2 regions of the Amycolatopsis sp. cmx-4-83 genome follow, and region 2 is predicted to be linked to the other one. Evidence: riboswitches for the same ligand, from Rfam matches in the RefSeq annotation. Region 2 holds a riboswitch; the other holds the start of a gene.
The links. Region 2 has a riboswitch for S-adenosylmethionine ahead of ACLJQM_RS09435 (methionine ABC transporter ATP-binding protein). Riboswitches for the same ligand answer to the same signal wherever they lie in the genome.

Region 1 (7,553 bases), on a different contig from region 2:
CGAACGCCCGAAACCCGTGCGCGGCGCGGGTTACGCCGATCGCCAGGCCGGTGCCCGGTCGGTGGTGCTGGCGGCCGACGTGCGCACGGCGTCGGTCGACGGGCGGCCGGTGTCGTCGTCCGGACGCGTCCTGCTGCTGGCTCCGGTCGCCCAATGGGCTTCGCTTCTCCCGGGCCAGGAAGTGACCGTGCCCGGCCTGCTGATGCCGCCGCGCGGCTCGGACCTGACCGTGGCGGTGCTTTCGGTACGCGGCCCGCCGGGGGAGCCGGGTCCGGCGCCGTGGTGGCAGCGGGTGGCGGCCGGTCTGCGGGCCGGTCTCCACGACCTGTGCCAGGCACTGCCGGACGAACCCGCCGGGCTGCTGCCGGGGCTGGTCCTGGGCGACACGAGCGCGTTGTCACCGCGCGTCGAGCAGGAGTTCGTCACCGCCGGCCTCGCCCACCTCACCGCGGTCAGCGGCGGAAACCTCGCCGTCGCCTGTGGTGCGGTCCTGCTGCTGCTTCGGTTGCTGCGGCTCGGGCCGCGGCTGTCGGCGGTGGCGGCGGGAGCCTGCCTGGCGGGGTTCCTCGTCCTGGTCGGGCCGGAGCCGAGCGTGCTGCGGGCCGGGGTCATGGCGGCGGTGGCGTTGCTGGCGCTGGCGCTGGGCCGGCGGGGTTCGGCGTTGCCCGCGCTGGCGTTCGCGGTGTGCCTGCTCGTGGTGGTGGATCCGGCGATGGCCACGGACTTCGGGTTCGCGCTGTCGGTGTGCGCCACCGCCGGGCTGGTGCTGCTCGCGCCGCGCTGGGCCGGCGGGCTGGTCCGCCGCGGGGTTCCGCCGGGCGTCGCCGAAGGACTGGCGATCCCGCTGGCCGCCTTTCTGGTGACGTCGCCGGTGCTCGCGGGCATGGCGGGCTCGGTGAGCCTGGTCTCGGTGCTGACCAACGTCCTCGCCGCGCCGGTGGTGGCCCCGGCGACGGTGCTCGGCGTGCTGGCGACGGTCACCGGCCCGTGGTGGCCGGGTGCCGGGGAGTTCCTGGTGCACCTCGCCGATCCCGAAGCCCGGTGGCTGATCACGGTGGCCCGGCACGGCGCGCGTGCGCCGGGTGCGGTCATCGCCTGGCCGGGAGGCTGGTGGGGCGGGCTCCTCGCCGCCGCCGTCCTCGCGGTGCTGGTGCTGGCCGCCCGGCGACGGCGGGTGCGGTTGCTCATGGCGGTGCTGGCCGCCGGCGCGTTGCTCGTGCTCGTGCCGGTCCGGGTGCTGGCGCCGGCGTGGCCGCCGCGGAACTGGGCAGTGGTCGAGTGCGACGTCGGCCAGGGCGACGCGGTGGTGCTGGCGACCGCCGAACCCGGGCGGGCCGTCGTCGTGGACACCGGGCCCGAACCGGGGCCGGTCGACGAATGCCTGCACCGGCTGGCCGTCGACCGGATCCCGCTGCTGGTGCTGAGCCACCTGCACGCCGACCACATCGGCGGGCTGGCGTCGGTCTTCGACGGCCGGGCGGTCGGCGGGATCGCCGTCGGGGCGGGGCGGGCGCCGGAGTGGGCGTGGCGGCAGGTGGCCGCGGAAGCGGCCCGGCAGGCGGTGCCGCTGGTGGAGCTGAACCCGGGGGAGCGGCTGGCCTGGCCGGGATTGTCGCTCGACTTCTTGGGGCCGCGGTACGTACCGGCGCGCTCGGCGGGGCAGGACGGAACGACCATCAACAACAGCTCGGTCGTGCTGCGGGCGGACACGGCGGCGGGCCGGGTTCTGCTGACCGGCGACGTCGAGCTGGCCGCGCAAGCCGACCTGCTCGCCGACATCGGTGACCTGAAAGCGGAGGTGCTGAAAGTCCCCCACCACGGTTCGCGTTACTCGCTGCCGTCTTTCCTCACGGCGGTGGCGCCGCGGGTGGCCTTGGTCAGCGTGGGCGCCGGCAACACCTACGGCCACCCGAACAAGTCCACAATGGACACCTTGACGGCGCTCGGTGCGCTCGTCACGCGGACCGACGTCGACGGCGACACGGCGGTCGTGACGGACACGGCGGGGCCGGCGGTCGCGCGCCGGGGCGAGCCTCGTGGCCCGCCGCGCCGCTGAAACCCGGGGCACGCCTCGCGGCGCGCCCCGGGCCGGCGGACGTCAGTAGCCGAGCGCCTTGTTCACGGCGGCGGCCGACGGGGGCACGATCGCCTTGGGACCCACGTGGTTCTCGATCGCGTCGAGGGTCTTGAGGCCGTCGCCGGTGATCAGCAGGACGGTCTCCGCGTCCGGGTCCAGCTTGCCCGTCTCGATCAGCTTCTTCGCCGTGGCGACGGTGACGCCGCCGGCCGTCTCGGTGAAGATGCCTTCGGTGCGGGCCAGCAGGCGGATGCCTTCGACGACCTCTTCGTCGGTGACGTCCTCGATCGCGCCACCGGTGCGGTTGACGACGTCGAGCACGTAGGGGCCGTCGGCCGGGTTGCCGATCGCCAGCGAGCGGGCGATGGTGTCCGGCTTCACCGGCTGGACGACGTCATGGCCGGCGCGGAACGCGGCCGACACCGGCGAGCAGCCGGTGGCCTGGGCGCCGAACACCTTGTACGGGCTGGCGTCCACGAGGCCGAGCTGGCCCAGCTCACGGAAACCCTTGTCCACCTTGGTCAACTGCGAACCGGAGGCGATCGGCACGACGATCTGCGAGGGGATGCGCCAGCCGAGCTGCTCGGCGACCTCGAAGGCCAGCGTCTTCGAGCCTTCCGAGTAGTACGGCCGGACGTTCACGTTCACGAACGCCCACTTCGGGTGCTCGCCGGCCAGCTCGGTGGCGAGGCGGTTGACGTCGTCGTAGTTGCCGTCGACCGCGACGAGGTCGCCGTCGTACACGGCGGTGGTGAGGATCTTGGCGCGCTCGAGGGACTTCGGGATCAGCACGACCGACCGCCAGCCGGCGCGGGCCGCGGCGGCGGCCGTCGCGTTGGCCAGGTTGCCGGTCGACGGACACGCGAGCACCTCGAAGCCGAACTCGCGGGCCGCGGCCAGCGCGACGGCGACGACGCGGTCCTTGAACGAGTGCGTCGGGTTGCCGGTGTCGTCCTTGACCCACAGGCGCTTGAGGCCGAGTTCCTTGGCGAGGCGGTCGGCGCGGACCAGGCGGGTCGCGCCCGGCTCGGTGTTGGGGATCTCTTCGACGTTGGACGGAACCGGGAGGAGTTTCTTGTAGCGCCAGATGTTCTTGGGGCCGGCCTCGATGTCTTCGCGGCGGACGCGGCCGAAGTCGTAGGCGACCTCGAGCGGCGAGAAGTCTTCGGCGGAGACGAATTCGGGGGCGAGCGGCTGCCGGTGGCCCTCTTCCTTCGACACCAGCTCGACGGCGGGACCGAGGTCCGGGGTCTTGGTGGTGGAGGTCGTGCCGAGGGTTGCGGTCATCGCGAGGTTCCTTCCTCATCTGCCCCGCCGAAGCGGGCCGGAATTGGCACCGTGGTCGTCAGCTACCCCGCGATCGCGGGATGACGGGCTGTACGCCGGTTGCCGGGGCTTCGTCGGGCCGTTCCCTCTGCCCCTCTGGATGAGCGGTATTCAGTTGTCGGTGCGCGCACGCCGGGATTCCCCGGGGCGGGCTGCCTCGCCTACACCGTACGACATGGTGCTCGAGCCGTGCCATGGTGTCCGCTCGACATCACCGGAGCGGGCGCACCGCGGCGCGGGTGAGAGGATTCGGGGGTGACCGCGCAAGCCACCGCCCCGGCCCCGCTGCACCTGGTGCTGGGTGACGAAGAACTGCTGATCGAGCGGGCCGTCCGCGAGACGCTGGCCGCCGCCCGCGCGATGGACGCCACGGCCGAGCTGACCCGGGTCCGGGTGTCCGATCTCACAGCCCCCGAGCTGGCCGAACTGGTGAGCCCGTCGCTGTTCAGCGAGGGCCGCGTGATCGTCCTCGAATCGGCGCAGGACATCTCGCAGGAGCTGGCCGACGCCGTGGCGTCCTACCTGAAGGACCCGGCGGAGGGGGTCGTGCTCGTCGTCGTCCACACCGGGGGCGGCCGCAGCAAGGCGGGCAAGACGCTCCCGGCGTCGCTGAAGAAGGCCGGGGCCGAGATCACGGAGTGTCCGAAGCTGACGAAGCCGGCCGAGCGCGAGCAGTTCGTGCGGCACGAGGTGCGCCGGGCGGGCGGCAAGATCGACCCGGCCGGGGTCGCCGCGCTGATCGACGCCGTGGGCTCCGACCTGCGCGAACTCTCCTCGGCGGCCAATCAGCTGGTGGCCGACACGGGCGGGACGATCGACACCGACGCGGTCCACCGGTACCACCGCGGCCGCGCCGACGTGACCGGGTTCGCGGTCGCGGAGAAGGCCGTCAGCGGCGACCGCTCGGCGGCGCTGGAGTCGTTGCGCTGGGCGATGCAGCTGGGGGTCCCGCACGTCCTGGTGGCGGACGCGCTGGCCGACGCGGTCCGCACGATCGCGCGCGTCTCGGGGGCCGGGCGCGGCAACCCGAACCAGCTGGCGGGTGAGCTGGGCATGCCGCCGTGGAAGATCCGCAAGGCGCAGGGCCAGTCCCGCGGGTGGAACCAGGACGGCCTGGCCACGGCCATGCGGGTGGTCGCACGGCTGAACGCCGAGGTCAAGGGCGTGGCGGCGGACCCGGGCTACGCGCTGGAGCGCGCTGTCCTCGAGGTCGCGGCGGCCAAGGGCGACCGCTGACCCCGGACACGGAGAAGGCCCCGGCCGGAGCCGGGGCCTTCCCAGAAATCAACCAGCTCAGAGCGCGTTGACGCGCTTGGCCAGCGCCGACTTCTTGTTGGCGGCCTGGTTGGCGTGGATGACGCCCTTCGAGACGGCCTTGTCCAGCTTCTGGGCGGCGTCGCGCTGCAGCTCCGTGGCCTTGGCCTTGTCGCCGGCGTCGGCCGCTTCGCGGACCTTGCGGATCGCGGTCTTCACCGAGGACCGGATCGCCTGGTTGCGCTGACGCGCCTTCTCGTTCGTGGTGATGCGCTTGATCTGCGACTTGATGTTGGCCATGAGGCAACTCCTGCTTTCACTCGGTGAGATCCGCCGCCGCGCTCGTTCGGCCCCGCTGAAAAGCGGGTTTCCTCCATGACGGAATGCCGCACGGCAACGAGCGTCCACTTTAACAGCCCAGCTCGCGGCGGCTTCCGGCGGCACCTGATCACCGGGGGTACGGTGGACGGCGGTCAGTGCCTAGGGTTCCGTCGCCGGTCCGCACGCCGTACACACAACCAGGGCCGGGCGGGTCTGGTCCGAGCGGCACCATCGGCGGGCCCGGACGGCCGGTCGTTCATCTGACGGGGCAAAAGCCTGGAGGACCCGGTTTTCGCGCCCGCGAAAACCCGTGAGGGGTCCCGTGAACGCCACCGCCCTGTCCCTCGTCCTCGTCGCCGCCGTGGTGCACGCCGCGTGGAACCTCGCCGCCAAGCGGATCTCCTCCGGCGGCACCCAGTTCGTCTGGCTCTACTACACCGTCGGCGCGGTCGTGCTCTTGCCGATCACGGTGGTGCAGCTCGTCGTCGAAGCGGACCGTCCACAGTGGAGCTGGCTGCTCGCCGGGTTCGTCACCTCGGTGCTGCACATCGCCTACGGGATCGTGCTGCAACGCGGCTACCGCGTCGGTGACCTGTCCGTCGTCTACCCGGTCGCCCGGGGCACCGGACCGCTGCTGTCGGTGCTGGCCGCCGTCCTGGTGCTGGGTGAACGCCCCGGGTGGCTCGGTCTCGTCGGCGCGTTCCTGGTCATCGCCGGGGTACTGGTGATCAGCACCGGCCGTGGCGGCGGTGACCCGCGGGCCCGCCGGGCCGGGATCGGCTACGGGCTGCTGACCGGGGCCGTCATCGCCGGGTACACGCTCTGGGACGCGCACTCGGTGACCGGTCTCGGCGTGCCGCCGGTCGTCTACTTCGGCCTCGGCTCGATCCTGCAGAGCGTGCTGCTCGTGCCCGGTGCGCTGGCCGGCCGCGCCGAAGTGACGCGGATCTGGCGCGAGCAGCGCCGCGAGGTGTTCGTGGTCGGGCTGCTCTCGCCGGTCGCCTACATCCTCGTCCTGTTCGCCCTCACGATGGCGCCGGTCAGCCTGGTCGCACCCGCCCGCGAGCTGAGCATCGTGCTCGGCGGCCTCGCCGCGTGGCTGGTGCTGGGCGAACGCGACGCCGTGCGGCGGCTCGCCGGCTCGGTGCTCGTGCTGTCCGGCATCGCCGCGATTGCGGCCGCCTGAGCCCGTCCGGTAGGGATGGTGCGATGGAAGTCCTGAAGAGCAGGCTGATCATCCGCCCGCGCGACGCCGCCGCGACCACCGCGTTCTACCGCGACACCCTCGGCCTGGCCGTCGAGCGCGAATTCCCCGGCGGCACCGTGTTCTTCCTCGGGCACGGCTCCCTGGAGGTCTCCGGCGAGGGCGAGACGGGCTCGTCGCCCGATCTGGTGCTCTGGCTGCAGGTCCGCGACCTGGCCGGCACCCTCGCCGACCTCGAGGCCAAGGGCCTGGAACCGGTCCGGGACGCCCAGCGCGAGCCCTGGGGCCTGGACGAGGCCTGGATCGCCGACCCGGACGGCACGCGGATCGTCCTGGTCGAGGTCCCCGAAGGCCACCCGATCCGGACGGACACCCGCTAGGCGGGCTTGACGGCGCGCAGCTGGGCGGCGAGCGCGGCGAAACCGGGCGGCTCCCAGGTCCACGTCTGCAGGTCGGCGAAGCCCGCCGCCGTGGCCTCGTCGGCCAGCACGTGCCTGCTCACGGGCAGCCACTTCTCGTGCGCGGACAGCAGCAGCCGTCCGCCGGGGCGCAGGACCCGGAACAGCTCGGCGAAGCCCGCCGCGCGGTCGTCCCAGAGCATGACGTTGTTCACGGTCAGGACCACGTCCACCGACTCGCCGGGCTCGCCGGTGCGCGCGGCCGAACCCTCTCGCAGCTCGGCGCGGTCGCCGCAGCGGTCGTGGCACAGCGCGAGCATCTCGGGGGAGGGGTCGACGCCGATGGTGCGGCCGGCCAGGCGCGCGGCCGCGTCGAGGCCGACGCCGGGGCCGGGGCCGATGACCAAGGCGGTTTCGTCCGGTTCGATCTTCGCGAGGTCGACGACGCGGTGTTCGGTCGCGGCGTTGCCCCGCGCCATCACCCAGCCGCCGAGGCGGCCGAGCGGTCCCGAAGGGTGACCGAACGCACGGTCGAGAACGCGGGAAAACCCGCTGGTCTCCGGCTGGGGAGGGGGTGCCGGCTGGTGCGGAGTGCTCATACTTCGAGGGCACCACGGATCGCGAAACCCCGCATCGGGGATGACCCCCACCCGCACCCGGAGGGCCATGGGACCATAGAGGTGGCCATCCCCGACTTTCCGAGGACTCATTCGAGTGACGACGTTCGCCGACACCACCTTCACGCCGCCGGAGCTCATCCGGAACTTCTGCATCATCGCGCACATCGACCACGGCAAGTCCACCCTGGCCGACCGCATGCTGCAGCTCACCGGCGTCGTGGAAGAGCGGGCCATGCGCGCTCAGTACCTCGACCGGATGGACATCGAACGCGAGCGCGGCATCACGATCAAGGCGCAGAACGTCCGGCTGCCCTGGCAGGTCGACGGGCAGGACCACGTCCTGCACATGATCG
Region 2 (7,553 bases):
GAGCACCCCTGTGTTGACCGCGGTGGCCTGGCCCTACGCCAACGGCCCCCGCCACATCGGCCACGTGTCCGGATTCGGCGTCCCGTCCGACGTCTTCTCCCGCTACCAGCGAATGGCCGGCAACCGGGTGCTCATGGTCTCCGGCACCGACGAACACGGCACCCCGATCACGGTCCAGGCGGACAAGGAAGACTCGACCCCGCAGCTGACGGCGGACAAGTACACCCGCCAGATCGGCACCGACCTGCAGGGCCTCGGCCTCTCCTACGACCTGTTCACCCGGACCACGACCGGCAACCACGCCGAGGTGACGCAGCAGATCTTCCTGGCGCTGCACCGCAACGGCTACGTCGTGCCGAAGACCACGCGCGGCGCGATCAGCCCGTCCACCGGCCGCACGCTGCCCGACCGCTACGTCGAGGGCACCTGCCCGATCTGCGGGTACGACGGCGCGCGCGGCGACCAGTGCGACAACTGCGGCAACCAGCTCGACGCCGCGGAGCTGATCAACCCGAAGTCGCGGATCAACGGCGAGACGCCGAAGTTCGTCGAGACCGAGCACTACTTCCTCGACCTGCCGGCGTTCACCAAGACCCTCGGCGACTGGCTGGGCACCAAGACCGACTGGCGCCCGAACGTCCTCAACTTCACCAAGAACCTGATCGACGACATGCGGCCCCGGCCGATCACCCGCGACCTCGACTGGGGCGTCAAGATCCCCCTCGACGGCTGGCGCGACCAGCCGCTGAAGCGGTTCTACGTCTGGTTCGACGCGGTGATCGGGTACTTCTCGGCCAGCGTCGAGTGGGCTCGGCGCTCCGGCAACCCGGACGCGTGGCAGGAGTGGTGGAACAACGCCGACGCCCGGTCGTACTACTTCATGGGCAAGGACAACATCACCTTCCACGCCCAGATCTGGCCGGCGCTGCTGTTCGGCCACAACGGCGAAGGCGACAAGGGCGGCGAGCCCGGCAAGTACGGCAAGCTGCACCTGCCCGACGAGATCGTCTCCAGCGAGTTCCTCACCATGAGCGGCTCGAAGTTCTCGACCTCGCGAGGGCGCGTCATCTACGTCGAGGACTTCCTGCGCGACTTCGGCCCGGACACGCTGCGGTACTTCATCTCGGTCGCCGGCCCGGAGACCCAGGACACCGACTTCACCTGGGACGAGTTCGTCCGCCGGACCAACTTCGAGCTGGCCAACGAGTGGGGCAACCTGGTCAACCGGTCCATCTCGATGGCGCACAAGAACGTCGGCGCCATCCCGCGCCCGGAGGCCCCGACGGCGGCCGACGAAGAGCTGAAGGCGTTGTCGCGCAAGGCGTTCGACACCGCGGGCGCGCACCTGGCCCGCTCCCGGTTCAAGCAGGCGGCGAGCGAGGCGATGAAGGTCGTCACCGCGGCGAACAAGTACATCTCCGACCAGGAGCCGTGGAAGCTCAAGGACGACCCGGCGCGGCGCGACACCGTGCTGCACACCGCGCTGCAGGTCGTCTCCGACGCCAACACGCTGCTGACGCCGTTCCTGCCGCACTCGGCCCAGAAGGTGCACGAGGCCCTCGGCGGCACCGGCGTCTGGGCCGCCCAGCCGGAGCTCAAGGAGGTCGACGACCTCGACATCGCCGGCCGGGTCAACCCGATCCTGACCGGTGACTACGCGGGCGAGCAGGCGAAGTGGGAGTCGAAGCCGATCGAGGTCGGCGTGCCGCTGGCCAAGCCGTCGCCGCTGTTCACCAAGCTCGACCCGGCGCTCGGCGAGACCGGCCCGGAGTGGGCGCCGATCACCAAGGAGTAAGAGGTATGCATGGGTGACGAGAAGCGCGAGCTGCCGCCGGTCCCGGACCGGCTCCCGGTGTCGGTGGTGGACGCGCACACCCATCTCGACGCGTGCGGCGCGGTCACCGCGGCCGATGTTGCGGCCATGGTCGACCGCGCCGAGCGCGCCGGTGTCGCCCGCGTCGTCACGGTCGCGGACGACCTCGCCTCGGCCCGCTGGGCCACCGAGGCGGCGACCTGGGACCCGCGCGTGTGGGCCGCCGTCGCGATCCACCCGACGCGGACCAAGGCGTTCGGCGAGGCCGAGAAGTCCGAAGTGGAGCGCCTGGCTGCGACCGACCGCGTGGTCGCGGTCGGCGAGACCGGTCTCGACTACTACTGGGACTACTCGCCGCACGACGCCCAGCAGGAGGCGTTCCGCTGGCACATCGACCTCGCGAAGCGGCTGGACAAGCCGCTGATGATCCACGACCGCGAGGCCCACGACGACGTGCTGCGCATCCTGGCCGAAGAGAATGCGCCGAATGCCGTAATCTTCCATTGTTTTTCCGGAGACGCGGAAATGGCCCGCAAGTGCGTGGACGCGGGATACGTCCTTTCCTTCGCGGGCACGGTGACTTTCAAGAACGCCAAGGGCCTCCACGAGGCAGCCCGGCTCTGCCCGGCGGACCAGTACCTCGTCGAGACCGACGCACCGTTTCTGACCCCCCACCCGTTCCGTGGACGGCCGAACGAGCCGTTCGGCGCGGCTTACACCGTCCGTCACCTCGCGGCGCTCAGGGGCGAAGCTGTCCACGAAGTCGCCGAAGCGGTCCGAACCACTGCCGAGCGGGTGTACCGACTCCCCAGCGTCACAACGGGGTGAACGCATTGCGACATCAGGGTTCCTTGATCGTCCACCTGATGGAGTGACGGGGATCACGACACTCCGGGGGGTGTTTGCGCAACCCGGCGGGACCCGTTACTGTCCCGTGATCGTGCCGGTCGGGCCTGCGCTCAGCAGCTTCCGATCGTCACGCCCAGTCGTAGAGACGGCGCCCCCGACCGCCGTCTCGTGAAAGGGAACGATCCCCGGTGACAGGTAGCAGACAGGCTGGAGCGCGCTCCGCCGTTCTCGAACGCAGTTATTTCGAGAACACCGCGTACGGTCAGCTCGACTTCTCCGACGACCCGAACATCACGCAGCAGGACATCCTCGCCGCGCTCGGCCCCGACGCCGACGCGATGATGGCCGAGATCGACGTCGACGTCGACGAACTGATCCGCCTCATCAACGCCGAGACGACGTACCTGCCCCCGATCGTCATCCCGGACGAGATCGAGGCGGACCGGACCGCGTCCCCGCAGGCCAAGCGCGCCGCGATGGACGAGAGCATCCGCCAGACCAGCAAGGTCTGGAAGCGCCGCTTCCTCAAGGGCGCCGTCCTCAGCGTCATGATCAGCGTCGCCGGCGGCGGCGCGGCCGCGCTGGCGATGAACAAGAGCGTCACCGTCGACGTCGACGGCCAGCAGCAGACCATCCACTCCTTCGGCGACACCGTCGGCGAAGTGCTGGAGGACGCGGGCCTGTCCGTCGGCGAGCACGACTCGCTCTCGCCCTCCCCGCAGGCGGAGGTCGGCGACGGCGGCGTCATCAAGCTCGAGCGCGGCCGCCAGCTCAAGATGATCGTCGACGGCGCGGAGCACACCTCCTGGGTGCGCGCGACCCACCTCGGCGACGCGCTGTCCCAGCTCGGCATGACCGGGATGGACAAGCCCGGCACGTGGATGTCGATGCCGAAGGACGGCGAGCTGCCGCTCCAGGGCGCCACGGTCGAGATCAAGACCCTCAAGAACATCACCCTGTACGACGGCGCCAACGCGCCGAAGCAGGTGAAGACGACCGCGGTCACGACGAAGGAGTTCCTGGGCGAGTACAAGCTCACCCTGGGCCCGGAGGACCAGGCCGAGGGCGGTCTGGACGTCAAGCTGACCGACGGCGCCCAGGTCCACATCAGCCGCACCGGCGTCTCGACGGTCGTCCAGAAGGAGTCCATCGACCCGCCCGAGCAGCGCGTCGACGACCCGGACCTGGACAAGGGCAAGACCCAGGTCGAAGACCCCGGCACGCCCGGCGAGAAGATGGTGACCTACAAGGTCACGCAGAAGAACGGCAAAGAGGTCGCCCGCGAGAGCATCTCCGAGCAGATCATCACCGCGGCCAAGCCGAAGATCATCCACGTCGGCACCAAGAAGGCCCCGACCCCGGCCATCGGCGACGGTTCCGCGTGGGACCGCATCGCGGCGTGCGAGTCGGGCGGCAACTGGGCCATCAACACCGGCAACGGCTACTACGGCGGCCTCCAGTTCGACAAGCGCACCTGGGACGCCTACGGCGGCGACGCGTACGCGAACCTGCCGAGCCAGGCTTCGCGCGAGCAGCAGATCGCGGTCGCGGAGAAGGTCCGCGACGCGCGTGGCGGCTACAGCGCCTGGCCGGTCTGCGGCAAGAAGGCCTGAGTTTCGCTTCGGAACGGCCCCCGTCCTTTTTGGGCGGGGGTCGTTTCGTCTGCGGTCCGCACCGAGCGGAACAGGGCCGGAGTACGGTCGGTAAGCTCGCCCGGTGGTTGAACTGTTGGGACCGGCCGAGATCCGGGCGCTGGCGGCCGAGCTGGACGTGCGGCCGACCAAGAAGCTCGGGCAGAACTTCGTGCACGATCCCAACACCGTCCGGCGGATCGTCGAGCTGGCGAACGTCACCGAGGACGACGTCGTCCTCGAGGTAGGGCCCGGGCTCGGGTCGCTGACGCTGGGCCTGCTCGCCACCGGGGCGCGGGTCGTCGCCGTCGAGATCGATCCCAAGCTCGCCGCGCGGCTGCCCGAGACCGTCGCCGAGCGGGGGGCCGAAGCCGCCGGCCGGCTGACCGTCGTCGGGGCCGACGCGCTGCGCGTCAAGAACGCCGACCTGCCCGGCGAGCCGACCGCGCTCGTCGCCAACCTGCCCTACAACGTCGCCGTGCCGGTCGTGCTGCACCTGCTCGCCGAAGTGCCCTCGCTCGCCTCCGGGCTCGTCATGGTGCAGACCGAGGTCGCCGAGCGGATGGCGGCCGGGCCGGGCAGCCGGATCTACGGCGTCCCGAGCGTCAAGCTCGCTTGGTACGGTCCCGCACGGAAAGTCGCCGCGGTACCACGGTCGGTGTTCTGGCCGGTGCCCAACGTGGATTCCGCGCTCGTCGCCTTCGAGCGCGCCGCCACCCCGGCGTCCGAAGACCGGGACGGTCTCTTCTCCCTGGTTGACGCCGCTTTCTCACAACGCAGGAAAACGCTTCGCGCCGCGCTCGCGGGCTGGGCGGGCTCGGCCGAACGGGCCGGGGAGCTCCTGACGGCCGCCGGGGTCGACCCGAAGACCCGGGGAGAGCAGCTCGACGTGCACGCTTTCGCCCGGATCGCGGCACGCGCGCGGGTCCACCACTGAATCCACCACAGTGGAGGCGGTGAAAAACGCACGTTTCGGCCGTCACCCCGTGACTGCGACACCTCCAGTCGTGTGATGTGGGCCAACGGGCTTGCTTTCGCTCCGTGGGATCGGCTTAACTCAGTACGTCCATCCCGAGCGACCGAGAGACCTGGCTCGTCGAAGTCGCAGCAACCACCCTCCACAGGGCAGGTGCTACCGCCAGGACCGATGGAGGCCGTTTTCGATGAAGAGGGTAGCTCGCCCCCTGCTGTTGACCAGGCGCCGCGTTGTCGACGAAGGCCGCCGCTCCGTCTCCGCATGTCGACGCTCGCGCTGAGCTTCGTCTGAGCCGACACACCCCTTCTTCACGCACCGTCCACTGAGGACGGACACTCGCTTGTGGCCGGGCGCGCCCTCGTGCGCTGCGCCCTGTTTTTCTGGAGCTATCGTGATCACGGTCGAAAACCTGTCCAAATCCTTTGCCACCAACGGAGATTCCGTCGTCGCCCTGCACGACGTGAGCGTCGAGGTCCAGGCCGGCTCGCTGTTCGGCGTCGTCGGCCCGGCCGGTTCGGGCAAGTCCGTCCTGGCCCGGTGCATCGCGCTGCAGGAGCGCCCCGACCGCGGCGTCGTCCGGCTGGACGGCCTCAACACCGGCACGCTCGACGGCCGCCGCCTCCGCGAGATCCGCCGTCAGCTCGGGGTCGTTTCGACGAAGCCGGAGCTGATCGCCGAGCGCACCATCGCCGGCAACATCGCTTCCCCGCTGGAGCAGCTCGGCGTCGACGGCCCGCAGCGCCGCAGCCGGGTCGGCTCGCTGCTCGACCTCGTCGGCCTGACCCCGCGCGCCGCGCAGCGTCCCGGTGAGCTCACCGCGGGTCAGCTCCGCCGCGTCGCGGTCGCGAAGGCGCTGGCCGCCGCGCCCGCCGTGCTGCTCGCCGACGACCCGACCGCCGGGATCGACCCGGAGGAGGCCGGCTCGGTGCTCACCGTGCTCGACCGCGCCCGCTCCGAGCTCGGCACCACGGTCGTCGTCACGACGCCGGACGCGGGCGTCGTCCGCCGGCTCTGCGACGACGTCGCGGTGCTGGAAGACGGCACCGTCGTCGAGCGCGGCACCGTGCTCGACCTGATCTCGAACCCGGGCAGCCGCACCGCGCAGGCGCTGCTGCCGGCCATCGAGACGTCGCGCTCGCAGTCCTCGCGCTACGACCGCGCGGTCGACGTCGTGCTGGTCGGGTTCGCGTCGGTGGGCGCGCTGCTGCCCGAGGCCGCCGGCCGCTTCGACGTCGAGTTCGCCACCATCGGCGGCGGGCTGACCCGGATCGGCGACACCCCGGTCGGCCGCTTCCGCCTCGGCGTCCGCGGCGAGCGCGCCGACGCGGCGCTGGCGTGGGTCGCCGAGCGCGGCGGCCACGTCACCCAGACCGCCCGCGGCCCCCAGGCCGTCGTCGCCGCCTGATCCCATCTGTCGCGAAGGCCACCTCGAGGAATTCGAGGTGGCCTTCACGGCGTTCAGCGGGAGCCGCGCGGGAGGACGAGGAACGCGGTGAGGGCGGCCGCGGCGACGATCGCCGCCGCCCAGGCCGACGCCGTCGTGTAGCCGTGGACGATCGCCGTCGGCGTGGTGAGGCCCGCCGAGACCGCGGTGGCGATGGTGTTCAGGGCGGCCGTGCCGAGGGACGCGCCCACCTGCTGCGACGTCGTCACGAACGCCGAAGCCGCGCCCGCGTCCCGCGCACCGACGTCGCGGGTGGCGACGTTCAGCACCACCGGCATGCACAGCCCGGCCCCGACGCCGAGCAGCAGCTGCATCGGCAGGACGACCCCGGCGTAGGACGCGTCCGGCGTCAGCCGCGTGGCCGCCACGAGCCCGCAAGCCAGCACGGACAACCCGCCCGCCAGCAGCGGCCGCGGGCCGACGCGCGGGAGCAGCCGTCCCGAAAGCTGGGTCGACGTCAGCATGTTCGCCCCCAGTGTCGGCAGGAACGCCAGCGCCGCGGCGAGCGCGCCGTAGCCCATCACGACCTGCAGCTGGTAGGTCAGGAACAGGAACATCCCGAACGCGCCGAACGAGGCCGCCCCGATCGTCAGGTAGGCGACGGCGCGAGCGCGGTCGCGCACCACCGCGAGCGGCAGCAGCGGGTGCGGGTGCCGGGCCTGCCGGCGCGCGAACCAGCCGAGCAGGAACAGCGACAGCACGAGGAAACCCAGCACCGGCAGGGAAAATCCCTGAGTGGCCACTTCGGACAGTGCGTGCACCAGCAGCACGACGCCGCCGCAGCTGAGCGCCGCACTGGTCCAGTCCAGCTGCGTGTCGCGGTGCGCGGCCGTCGGCGGC

Region 1: it holds a riboswitch for S-adenosylmethionine, as region 2 does, so the genes downstream of both, thrC (threonine synthase) here and ACLJQM_RS09435 (methionine ABC transporter ATP-binding protein) in region 2, are expected to answer to the same signal.

The regions. Positions count from the first base shown of each region.
Region 1 is NZ_JAEBEF010000009.1:503,556-511,108, forward strand. Features, by position in the region: gene ACLJQM_RS29230 (ComEC/Rec2 family competence protein) at 1-2,056, shown strand, start outside; gene thrC (threonine synthase) at 2,099-3,364, opposite strand; SAM riboswitch class I at 3,377-3,510, opposite strand; gene holA (DNA polymerase III subunit delta) at 3,659-4,639, shown strand; gene rpsT (30S ribosomal protein S20) at 4,697-4,957, opposite strand; gene ACLJQM_RS29250 (DMT family transporter) at 5,301-6,164, shown strand; gene ACLJQM_RS29255 (VOC family protein) at 6,188-6,562, shown strand; gene ACLJQM_RS29260 (class I SAM-dependent methyltransferase) at 6,559-7,179, opposite strand; gene lepA (translation elongation factor 4) at 7,295-7,553, shown strand, end outside.
Region 2 is NZ_JAEBEF010000002.1:901,283-908,835, forward strand. Features, by position in the region: gene metG (methionine--tRNA ligase) at 1-1,795, shown strand, start outside; gene ACLJQM_RS09420 (TatD family hydrolase) at 1,805-2,641, shown strand; gene ACLJQM_RS09425 (transglycosylase family protein) at 2,851-4,275, shown strand; gene rsmA (16S rRNA (adenine(1518)-N(6)/adenine(1519)-N(6))-dimethyltransferase RsmA) at 4,379-5,230, shown strand; SAM riboswitch class I at 5,357-5,447, shown strand; gene ACLJQM_RS09435 (methionine ABC transporter ATP-binding protein) at 5,661-6,674, shown strand; gene ACLJQM_RS09440 (MFS transporter) at 6,728-7,553, opposite strand, start outside.